3 linked regions of the Candidatus Annandia adelgestsuga genome follow. The protein of the gene in region 3 interacts with the protein of the main gene of each other region in a pairwise test. Links are inferred from orthologs where the notes say so. Each region holds a gene or a part of one and is shown on either strand. Other genes may lie near its edges.

Evidence for each region. Proteins that work in one complex are often made in the same cells at the same time.
Region 1: the proteins of rplL (region 3) and dnaE interact in binary tests that used the Escherichia coli proteins (3 or more experiments, as listed by UniProt). The link is inferred for Candidatus Annandia adelgestsuga from one-to-one orthologs.
Region 2: the proteins of rplL (region 3) and trhO interact in binary tests that used the Escherichia coli proteins (3 or more experiments, as listed by UniProt). The link is inferred for Candidatus Annandia adelgestsuga from one-to-one orthologs.

The regions. Positions count from the first base shown.
Region 1 is NZ_CP026513.1:36,589-42,350, reverse strand. The notes cover bases 1,697-5,762. They hold dnaE (DNA polymerase III subunit alpha), read right to left. Parts: upstream 5,398-5,762; coding sequence 1,897-5,397; downstream 1,697-1,896. Other genes in these bases: frr (ribosome recycling factor), read right to left, coding at 5,549-5,762; tilS (tRNA lysidine(34) synthetase TilS), read right to left, coding at 1,697-1,818. In the rest of the region: C3B56_RS00245 (proline--tRNA ligase), read left to right, coding at 1-848; more of tilS, read right to left, coding at 874-1,696. UniProt on the Escherichia coli protein: DNA polymerase III is a complex, multichain enzyme responsible for most of the replicative synthesis in bacteria. This DNA polymerase also exhibits 3' to 5' exonuclease activity. The alpha chain is the DNA polymerase catalytic subunit.
Region 2 is NZ_CP026513.1:315,469-320,092, forward strand. Bases 1,697-4,624 are described here. They hold trhO (oxygen-dependent tRNA uridine(34) hydroxylase TrhO), read right to left. Parts: upstream 3,668-4,624; coding sequence 2,726-3,667; downstream 1,697-2,725. Other genes in these bases: rpmF (50S ribosomal protein L32), read right to left, coding at 1,697-1,724; C3B56_RS01650 (RluA family pseudouridine synthase), read right to left, coding at 1,748-2,674; C3B56_RS01665 (pseudouridine synthase), read right to left, coding at 3,963-4,624. Also shown: C3B56_RS01635 (TatD family hydrolase), read left to right, coding at 334-1,098; C3B56_RS01640 (acyl carrier protein), read right to left, coding at 1,121-1,378; more of rpmF, read right to left, coding at 1,524-1,696. UniProt on the Escherichia coli protein: Catalyzes oxygen-dependent 5-hydroxyuridine (ho5U) modification at position 34 in tRNAs, the first step in 5-carboxymethoxyuridine (cmo5U) biosynthesis.
Region 3 is NZ_CP026513.1:172,634-175,316, reverse strand. It holds rplL (50S ribosomal protein L7/L12), read right to left. Parts: upstream 1,687-2,683; coding sequence 1,315-1,686; downstream 1-1,314. Other genes in the region: rplA (50S ribosomal protein L1), read right to left, coding at 2,269-2,683; rplJ (50S ribosomal protein L10), read right to left, coding at 1,724-2,224; rpoB (DNA-directed RNA polymerase subunit beta), read right to left, coding at 1-1,224. UniProt on the Escherichia coli protein: The binding site for several of the GTPase factors involved in protein synthesis (IF-2, EF-Tu, EF-G and RF3). Is thus essential for accurate translation.

The DNA.
Region 1 (5,762 bases), 140 kb from region 3 along the record:
AAAAAAGTAATCCATTTATTGCGTTAATATTAAGAGGTGATCATAAATTAAATTTATTAAAAACAGAAAAAATAAAAAATATATTTTCTCCTTTATATATTTTAAATGATAAAGAAATATATAATTTTTTAGGTATAAAATCCATTTTTTTAGGTCCTATAGGATTAAAAATTCCTATTATTGCTGATTTTTCTGTTTCAAAAATGAATAATTTTATATCTGGTTCTAATATTAATAATAAATATTTAATAGGAATTAATTGGAAAATAGATTTACCTTTACCTATTTTTAAGAATATTAGAAATGTAATTACAGGAGATACAAATTATAAAAATAAAGAAAAAATATATATAAAAAAAAGCATAGAAATTGGACATATATTTATGTTAGGTGATAAATATTCTAAAATTATGAATAGTAATTTTCAAAATAAATTTGGTAAAAAAAAAAATTTAATTATGGGTTGTTATGGTATAGGTATAACAAGAATAGTATCTGCTGTTATTGAACAAAATTATGATATAAATGGAATAAAATGGCCTATATCTATCTCTCCATTTCAAATTGCTTTAATACCTATAAATATGCATAAATTTAATAATGTAAAAAAAATAGCTAAATTTTTATATATTATATTTAAACAATATAAATTTGAAATTATATTAGATGATAGAAAAGAAAGTCCCGGAATTATGTTAAAAGATATAAAATTAATAGGAATACCTCATATTATAATAATTAATAATATTAATTTAAAAAAAAAAAATATTGAATATTTAAATAGAATTAATAATACAATTCAAATTATGAATATTAAAAATATTTTAAAATTATTTTTAAAAATTTAATTTTTTAATAATAAATTTATTAAAATTATATTTTTAATAAATTTATAATAAAAATATTTTTTGAATATTTTTTTATTATATAATTTTTAATAATAAATTTAGGTTTAATATTAAAATTTGGATTAATTATTTCTTTATATATACTATTAATTATATTATATGAAGGGATATAATTAGTTTTTTTTTTAATCCATTTTTTTAATAAATAAAATGTATATATTTTATTTATTTTTTTTAAATATAAAATATTTAACATATTTTTTCCTAGACATATTTTTTTAAAATCATTATTAGATAATTTATTTAATAATTTTTCTTGATTACTATATAAATTAATACTTTTGTTAACATTTTTTAAAAAATAACACCATCTTTTATTTATTAATGGCAATATTTTATTTCTCAAAAAATTTCTATCATATTTGTTATTTAAATTACTAGAATCATTTATCCAAGTTAAAAAATTATTTTTAGATATTTTTTTAATTTTATTTTTTGTATAATTTAATAAAGGTCTTATTAATACTGTATTAAAAAATTTTTTTTTAAATGGAATTGATGATAATCCTTTTGACCCGCTTCCTCTTTTTAAAGATAAAAAAAAAGTTTCACATTGATCATCCATATGATGAGCTGTTAACAATATTTCATTAATTAATAAATTTTTTTTTATAACTTTATATCTTAATATACGTGCATTATTTTCAATATTATTTTTTTTTATATTTATTGTTTTTATTATTAAAGGAACTTTCCAAATATAACATTGTTCTTTACAATGATTAATCCAAATATTAGAATTAAAATTTAATTTATGATTGATATAAATTGCTCTAATATTAATATTAAAATATTTACGAAAAATAATAAAATTATAAAGTAAAAAAGTTGAATCTAAACCACCGCTATATGCAATTAATATTTTATTATAATTATAAATTATATTTTTTATAAATTTAAATTTTAACATATTTTTTATTATAATAAAAATTAAAATTATTATAACATAATTTTAATGTTTAAATAAAATAATAATAATTAAATTATTTTACTTTTTATAAATAGAATTTAATTTTATTTTATTTAATCCAAATAATAAATTTATTTTTTTAATAAAATTTAAATTATATTTAACATAAATATAATTATTACAAAATAATTTTTTAATTTTTTTATTTTTTTTATAAAAAAAAATAATTTTTATATAACCATTTGAATATAAATTTAATAATTTGTATATTTTTTTAATAAAAATATTGTTAATATGATATTCCATAAAATATAAATTTATAGAAAATAATTTATATTTTTCTAAATTATTAATATGTATTAAATTATATGCTATTAATTTATTTTTATTTTTAAAAACATCATATTGTATTAAACCTTTAATAATTACAATAATATTTTTAGATATAATATTAACATATTTTTTAAATATATTTGAAAAAAATATTACTTCTAATTGACTATAACAATCATCTAAAATACATTTACATATATTTACATTTTTATTAGTATTTATAAAATTAACAGAAGTTATTAATCCAGAAATCATAATTTTTTCTTTATTATATTTAATATTTAATATTTCTTTTATATTATAATTTATATATTTTTTTAAAATATTATTATATTTATTAATAGGATGATCAGTAATATACAAACCTAAAGTTTTTTTTTCATTTTCTAATTTTAAACTATTATTCCAATATTTAAAATATTTAATATTTTTTTTTAAAATTTTATTTATTTTAATAATATTATTATCTTTTTGAAAAATTTGTAATTGACCAATTTTTTTATTATAGTGATATTGTTCTGAAGATTTAATCGTATTAGATAATAAATTAATTAATATTTCACGTTTAATATTAAATGAATCCAAAGATCCAGATTTAATAATTTTTTCTATAATTTTAATATGTTTTTTTTTTATATTTGCTTTTAAACATAAATCATATAAATTTATAAATTTACCAAATTTTTTTCTAGATAAAATAATATTATTAATTAATTTTTTTTGTATTCCTTTAATAGCACCCATACCATATATAATATCACCATTTTTATTAATACTAAATTTATAAACACTATAATTTATATTAGGAGGAATAATTTTTAAATTAATATTATAACATTCATAAATTAATTTAACAATTTTTTCAATATTATCTATATCAGAATTCATAACTGACAACATAAACTCTGCAGGATAATAAGTTTTTAACCATAACGTTTGATAAGATAATAACGCATATGAAGTAGAATGTGATTTATTAAAACCATAACCTGCAAATTTTGATATTAAATTAAATATATTAATGGCTAATTTTTTATTAATACCATTTTTAATAGCTTTTAATTCAAAAAATTTTTTTTGTTTTTTCATTTCATAAAAATTTTTTTTACTCATAGATCTACATAATATATCAGCGTCACCCAAAGTATAATTAGCTATTTTTTTTGCAATTTCCATTATTTGTTCTTGATATAAAATTATCCCATAAGTAGATTTTAATATTTTTTTTAAACTTATATGTTGCCATTTTATATTAGGATAATAAATAATTTCTTTACCATGTTTTCTGTTTATAAAATTTTCTACCATTCCTGATTGTAATGGTCCAGGTCTAAATAAAGATATTAAAGCTATAATATCTTCAAAACAATCTGGTTTTAATTTATAAATTAATTCTCTCATACCATATGATTCTAATTGAAAAATAGAAGTTGTATTTATTTCTTGTAATTTTAAAAATACTTTTTTATCAGATAAAGAAATATTATTAATATTAATAATATTATTATTATATTTTTTATTTTTTTTATTAATAAATTTTATTGTAGAATTTATAGTTGTTAATGTACGTAATCCTAAAAAATCAAATTTTATTAAACCTATTTTTTCTATATCATATTTATCAAATTGAGTAATTAAATTATTACTTTTATGATCACAATATAATGGAACAAAATTAGTAATTTTACTTGGAGATATTACTATTCCTCCTGCATGTTTACCAACATTTTTTATTACACCTTCTAATTTTATAGCTATATTTATTAAAATTCTTGCTTCATCATTATATTCATATATTTCTAATAATTTTTTTGATTTTTTAAAAGATTTTTTTAAACTAATCCCTTGATTCATAGGTATCAATTTTGCTATTCTATCAACAAATCTATATGAATTACCTAAAGCTCTACCTACATCTCTAATAACTGCTTTAGCAGTCATAGTTCCAAAAGTAATAATTTGAGCTACTTTATTTTTTCCATATAATTTAATAACATGTTTTATTACTTTATCTCTTTTGTTCATACAAAAATCAATATCAAAATCAGGCATGGAAATTCTTTCTAAATTTAAAAATCTTTCAAATAATAAATTAAATTTAATTGGATCTAAATTTGTTATATTTAATGAATAAGCTACCAAAGATCCAGCTCCAGAACCTCTTCCAGGACCAACTGGTATTTTATTCTTTTTAGCCCATTGAATAAATTCCATAACAATTAAAAAATATCCAGAAAATTTAGATTTGTTTATAATATTTAATTCTTTTAATAATCTTTTTTTATATTTTTTAAAAATTTTTCTTTTATTTTTTTTAAAAATTAAATTATTAGATATTTTTTTTTCTAATCCATTTTTAGATTTTAAAATTAATATTTTTTTTTCACTTAATTTTGTAATATGAAATTTAGGTAAAAAATTTTTATTTAAATTTAATATAACATTACAACGTTTAGATATTTCTACAGAATTTTGTATAGCGGAAGGTATATCATAAAATATTGAACACATTTCTTGTGAACTACGCATATATTGTTGTTCACTATAAATTTTATGATAATAATTATTTAAATTATATTTATTATAAATAGCTACTCTAACTTCATGTATATAAAAATCTGATTTATTTAAAAAACAAACTTCATTGGTTGCAACTAAAGGTAGTTTTTTATTAATAGATAAATTTAATACTAAATTTATATAAAATTCTTCATTAATACGACCAGTCCTCATTATTTCTAAATAAAAATTATTATTAAAATATTTTTTATAAAAATTTAAAAAAAAAATTAATGATTTTTTATTATTTGTTAATAAACTTTGTCCTATATCTCCATAACATCCTCCAGATAATAAGATAATTCCTTGATTATATTTTACTAAATATTTAAAATTTATTTCTAAATTATTATTTATATTATGTATATTTTTATAAGCTAATGAAGTAATTTTAATTAAATTTTTATATCCAATCATATTCATTGCTAATATTGTTATTTTAGAATTCTTAATACCAAAAATATTCCATTTTATTTTAAAATCTACACCTATAATAGGTTTAATACCATAAAAATGTGCTTTATTATAAAATTTAATTACTCCATACATATTTGTAAAATCTGTAATTGCAATTGATTTCATATTCATTTTTTTTGCTTTTCGTATTAAAAAATCAACTTTATTTAATCCATCTTGCAAAGAAAAATCACTATGTACTCTTAAATGAACAAAATCCGATATATTCATATTTATATAATAATTTAAATTAAAAAAAATTTTATATAAATTATTAAATAATTTAAAAAATTATTTAATTTTTATTTTATATATGTTATAATATAAAAATTATTTAAATTTATTATAACATATTTTATATTAAATTTTATTAATTTAAAAATTAAAATTTCATTAATTCTTTTTCTTTTTTTTTTAAAAAATTATCAATTTTTTTTATATATTTATTAGTAATATTTTGTATTTCTTTTAATAAAAAATGTTCTTCATCCTTATTAATTTTATTATTTTTAATCAATTTTTTAATAAATATTTTTTTATCTTTTCTTTGATTACGTACAGATATACGTGAATTTTCTGCATTTAATTTAGCAATT
Region 2 (4,624 bases), 140 kb from region 3 along the record:
AAATTATAAAAATAATATTATATTATTAATAAATATTATATTAATACATGATATTAATATAAAAATATTATTTTTGTATAGTATTTTTTTAGATACCCTAAAATATAAATTTAAAAATTTTAATTTATTAACAAATATAGATAAAAAAAAAATTATAAAAGATATATCTAATTATTTATCATTTAAAAAAATATATAAAATAACATATCAATTTATGATATGTTATTATCATATAAAAAATAATAATTTTATAAATAAAAAAATTTTGATAATGAAATTATTAATAGAATGTCAAAAAATAATAAAATATTAATTTTTTTTTAGGAAAATAATATGTTTTTTATAGATTCTCATTGTCATTTAAATTTAATTAAAAATATAAAAAAAAAAATAATTATAAAAAAATCTTTAAAAAATTATATAAATTTTATTTTATCAATATCATTGGATATTAATGATTATAAAAAAATGTTTAAAAAATTTAAATATTATAATAATATTTTATTTTCTTGTGGAATTCATCCATTATATTTAAATAAAAATATTAATTTAAGAAAATTTAAAAAATTATCCTTAAATAATAAAGTAATAGCAATTGGAGAAACTGGTTTAGATTACAAAAATTTAACATTTAAACCAATACAAAAGTATTTATTTAGATATCATATACGTTTAGCAAAAAAAATAAATAAACCTTTAATAGTTCATAATAGAAATTCTTTTAATGATATAGTTAGAATTTTAAAAGAAGAAAATGCACAAAAATGTAAAGGAGTTTTACACTGTTTTACAGGAAGTAAAAAAAAAGCAAAAATTTTATTAGATATGAAATTTTATATTTCATTTTCAGGAATAATTACTTATTTAAATAAAGAAAAAATAAAAGAAATAATAAATTTTATACCTTTAAATAAAATTTTATTAGAAACAGATTCTCCTTTTTTATCACCAATACCATTTAAAAATAAACAAAATCAACCATCTAACTTAATATATATTGCTAAAATAATAGCTGATATAAAAAAAATTACATTAACAAAATTATCTGAAATTACAAATAAAAATTTTTGTAATTTATTTAAAATAAAATTTTGTTGAAATATTATTAATTAATTATATTTTATAAATTATTTTTTTTTTTTTTTATTTTTTTTTTTATAATATTTATAATTTTTTCTATTTTATTTATTTTTTCTGATTCATGATCATAAATTTTAATTTTAAAAAATTCTTCTAATTCTATAATAATTTCAATTATATCTAAAGAATCTGCCCCTAAATCTTGTAAAGAAGAACTATTTAATATTTTTTTAGGTTTTATACCTATTTTTTTAGAAATTATGTTTTTAACATTATTTTCTATTTTATTAATTAACATTTAAATATCTTATATTTTAATTAAAAATTTATTTAATTTAAATTTTAAATTTAAATTAATAAATTTTAAATTATAAATTTAATATTTTTAATAAAAAAATATTTTTTTTATTATTTTTTTTAATAATTAATTATTTTTAAAATTTTTAATAATTTTTAAAACATTTTTTGAAAATATATTTTTTATTTTTATAATATCCATATCTTGTAATATGATGGTATAAATGTTGTTCACCTGATTTTTTGTCAGTAGATATATTAACTTTTTTTAATTTATCATGTAATCTTCTCATTTTTTTTTTAGATCTTGTAGTTTTTTTTTTTGGAACAGCCATTTTAAACCTCATTGTTTAATATTTTATATAAAATTTTAATATTTTGAAATATTATTTAAAAAATTTTTTAAATTTATATCTAATGGAGCATTTATTTTTAATTTATTTAATGTAAATGGATGAATAAAAGTTAATGATTCTGCATGTAAAAAAAGACGATTTGATATTTTATTTAAATTTTTTTTATTTTTATCATTATTATAAATTTTATCAAACATTACAGGATGTCCTATATAAAATGTATGTATTCTTATTTGATGAGTTCTTCCTGTTATAGGAACAATATCAAGTAAGGTATTATTTAAATATTTTTTTTTAATTTTAAAATTAGTTTCTGATTTTTTACCATTATTATCTACTCTCATCAAATATTGACCATTTTTTTTATATTTTAATAGTGGTAAATTTACTTTTTTTATTTTTTTAGGCCAATGTCCTTTTACTAAAGCTATATATTTTTTTTTAATTTTTTTTTTTTTGAATTGATTATGTAAATTACGAAGTACAAACATTTTTTTTGCTATTAATAATATTCCTGATGTATCTTTATCTAAACGATGAACTAATTCTAAAAAACTATTATTTGGTTGTAAATTTTTTAATATTTCTATAATACCTAATTTTAATTTATTATTACTATGAACTGGTATACCATAAGGTTTATTAATTGCTATTAAATATTTATCCTCATATAATATTGATTTTTTTAATTGTAATATTGTATTTGGGTATAAAAAATTTTTTTTTTTAAAATTTTTATTTAATAATGTTGTTTGTAAAATATCATTAATTTTTAATTTATATTTATGTGTTATTTTTTTTTTATTAATTTTTATTTGTCCTTTTCTTATATTTTTGTATATTTTACTTTTAGGGATATTTTTAAATTTTTTAAATAAAAAATTATCAATTCTTTGATTAACTGATTCTTTATCAATTTTAATATTATTAATATTTATCATAATAAATTATTAATATATATTTTAAATATACAAATATTATAAATGATATATTTAATTTTTATAAAATAATTTCATACATTTAATAGAACAAAATTTTTTAAATAATATTTTACATGAAAAACATTGTATAAATAAAATATGACATTTATTGTTTAAACAATTAACATAATTATAACTTATAGATTTACATTGATGACAATTAGAAATTATACTATAAGAAACATTTTCGCACATTCTATTATCAAAAACAAAATTTTTTCCTATAAAATAATTAGGTAAATTATATTTTTTGATATATCTAATATATGAAATTATACCTCCTTTAATTTGATAAACTTTCTTAAAATTATTATATTTAAGAATAGTACTAACTTTTTCACATCTAATACCTCCAGTACAATATAAAACTATTTTTTTTTTCTTAAAAAAAATTAATTTTTTTAATAAATTATTTATTTGATTCCTAAAATTAATTGATTTTATTTGTATAGAATTTATAAAATGTCCTAGTTCATATTCATAATTATTTCTTATGTCTACAAATACATAATTTTTATTAAATATTAAATTATTTACTTTAGAAACATTTAAATAAATTCCTTTATTTTTTATAAAATCAAAATTTTCATTTATATTATCATTTAATATTTTAGGTTTAACTTTTACAATTAATTTTAAAAAAGATAATTTATCATTTTTAATAGATTTATTTATATGAATATTATATAAATTTTTATTTAATTTATAAATCATATATATAGATTTATTATAATTTTTTTTAGGAATACTAATTTGAGCATTTATACCTTCTTTAGATACATATATTCTTCCTAAAATATTATATTTATTAAAAATAATATAAATCATATTTCTAAAAAAAATTGTATTTTTTATTTTAAAATATTTATAAAATGATACATTTATTCTAACAATATTTTTTAATAATATTATTTTTTTTAATTTTTTTCTAGAATACAAATTATGTAATAACATTTACATCCTTAAATTTAAAATATTTGTATTATTTTAAATTTTAATAATAATAAAATTATTTACCCCCCCATATATTAAACTTTTATTTTATCAATATATTAACCGCTACGGCTGCTTCTTCCCAGATCTGACCGGATTGAAAGTTATTATATTATAAAATTTGTCGAATAAATGAAGGGGGTATTTTTATTTAAAATAATAAAATATTAATTACAAAAATAATTATAATATAATATTTTATTAATGTCAATAAATTAATATTTAATTAATTTATAATTTTTACATTATTTGTTATTTAATAATTAACACTTTTTTTAAGTAAATTATAATATTTTAAACCTAAATTTTTAAATTTACCTACTTTTAATAAAATATTTTTTAATCTTATTAAACCATAACTTATTCTTATTAAATAATTTACTTTTAAATTAATATAATGAAACATTTTTCTTATTTCTTTATTTCTACCTTCTAAAATAGTAATTTTAAACCATTTATTTAATCCAAAACCACTTATATAACATATTTTTTTAAATTTATTTATTTTATTATTGATTTTTATACCTGTACATAATTTATTTAACAAATTATTATTTATTTTTCCAAAAACTCTTACAATATATTCTCTTTTTATTTTATATTTAGGATGCATTAATCTATATGCTAATTCACCATCATTAGTAAATAATATTATACCACAACTGTTAATATCTAATCTTCCAACTGATATCCAATTTACATTTTTAATTATAGGAAGTTTATCATAAATTGTTATTCTATTTTTATTATCATATTTGGTACATATTTCACCAATTTTTTTATAATATGCTAATATTAATTTTTTATTTATATTGTTTGATAATATTATTTTTTTTTTATTAATTAAAATTTTCATTTTTTTATTAATATTTATTCTTTGTCCTATTTTAACTAATTTATTATTGATATAAATTTTTT
Region 3 (2,683 bases):
AACATTTAAAGAAGTATTTAATTTATATCTTCCTATAGATGATAAATTATATGTTCTATTTTTAAAAAATATTTTTTTAAAAAAAGTAATAGCTGATTTTTTTGAAAAAGATTCTCCAGGTTTAGAAAGTTTATAAATTTCTATTAAAGCTTTTATTTTATTATAATTATTTGTATTTAATATATCTGAAATATATGAATTTTGATTTTTTTTAATAAAAATTGTTTTAATATAAATATATTTATTTTTAATAATTTTAGATAATGAATTTATGGAAATTTTAGTATTAACTTTTATTATTATTTTTCCGTTTATATCATAATAATTTTTAGATACAATTTTACCAATAATATATTTTATTGGAATTTCTATATTTTCTATATTATCTTTTTCAATTTTTCTAATATGATAATTGTTTATTATTGTTTTCTTTTTAACATATATTTTATTTTTATATTTAATATCAAAATTTAAACTAATACCTTTAAAATAATTTCCTATAAATTTTGTATAAAATTTATTATTTATATATTTAAAAATAATTATTTCAAAGAAAAATTTTAATATTTTTTTTTTACTATATCCTAATGTTTTTATTATAAGATCAATAGGTAATTTACGATTACGATCTATACGTACACAAATATTATCTTTTACATCAAATTCAAAATCTAACCAAGAACCATATTGAGGTATAATTCTTGATCTATATAATATTTTACCAGAAGAATGAACCTTACCTTTATCATGATCAAAAATTATTCCTGGACTTCTATGTAATTGAGAGATTAATACTCTTTCTGTTCCATTAATAATAAATGTTGCATTTTTTGTCATTAAAGGTATTTCACCTATAAAAATTTCTTGTTCAATTATTTTTTTTATTTTTTTTGATACTGATAAATCTTCATATTTAATTAATTTTAATGTTATATATAATGGTGAAGAATAAGTTTTTCCTTTAATTTTACATTCTTGATAACTTTCAATAGGTTCATTAATTTTATATTTTACATATCTAAGTTCAATATTTCTTTTAATATTTATTATGGGAAATATATACCTAAATTCTGCTTCTAATCCTCTTTTATGTTTAGGATCTTTTTTAAAAAATCTTTTAAAAGAATTAATTTGAATAGATAATAAAAATGGAATTGGTAATAACTGAGCATTTTTATTAAAACTTTTTCTAATTATTTGTCTATATTTTTTATAATGATACATATTATTTATCCTATAATTTTATATTTAAAATTATTAAACTACTGTTTTTAAATAATTTTTTAAACAGTAGTATAATAAATATTTTAAATTTTATTTAATTTCAATTTCTGCACCAACTTCTTCTAATATTTTTTTAATTTTTTGACATTCTTTTTCATTTATATTTTCTTTAACTAAAACAGGTGCTGATTCTACAAGATTTTTAGATTCTTTTAAACCTAAACTAGTAATACTACGTATAGCTTTAATTACACTTATTCTATTTTTACCAATTGATTTTAATATAATTTTAAATTCAGTTTTTTTTTTAATTACTTTAGTTTCTATATTATTTGTTTTATTATTAGCATATTCTGAAGGAGAAATATTAAATTTTTTTTCTATTTTTTTTATTAAATCTAATATATCTTTTACAGACATATTAGATATTGTTTCTATTATTTTTTCTTTATTAAAAGACATATTTTTTATCCTATATTATTTTTTTTAATATATAATTCTATTTTTTTTTGCTTAAAATATTTAACAATTTAATAAATTTAACTAAAGAAATTTCTTTAATAATATAAATTAATTTTATTAAAGATTCTTTATATGTTGGTAATGTAACTAAAAAATTTATTTCATCTGAAGAAGTTAATAATTTTTTTTCAAAAACGGCTGCTTTAATATTAATATTTTTATTTTCTTTTGAAAAATTTTTTAATAAACGAGCTGCTGTTCCGGGGTGTTCTGTTGAAAGAGCAATTATAATAGGACCTACAATATTATTTATTAAACAATTATATTTAGTATTTTTTATAATTATTTTTAATAAATTATTTTGAACTATTTTTAAAAAAACTTTATTTTTTATACAATTTTTTCTTAATTCTGTAATTTTATTAACTTTTATTCCTGAAATATCAGCGATAACAATAGAAGAAGTTTTTGGAATTATTTTACTAATTTCATTTACAATTTTTTTTTTTTTATCAAAATTTAATACCATATTATTCATATTCCTTTAAAAAAATAAATTTTTTTTATATTTAAATATTAAAATTATAATAAATCGGATATAATTATATTAATACCAACTCCCATAGTAGTAGATAAAGTTATTTTTTTAAAAAAAGTATTTTTATTTAAATTATAATTTTGTTTTTTTATATTTAATATTAAATATTTTAGATTTTTTTTTAATTTATAATTTTCAAAATTTATTTTACCTATTGTAGTATGTATAATACCATTTTTATCATTTTTATAATTAATTTTTCCATTTTGAATATTTTTAATAGAATCTTTTATATTATTTGTAACAGTATCTAATTTATAATTAGGCATTAAACCTTTGGGTCCTAATATTGGTCCTAATACTTTTATTAATTTTATAGTATCTGGTGTAGCAATTACAACATCATATTTAATTTTATTTTTTTTTATTAATTCTAATAAATTTTCCATTCCTACAAAA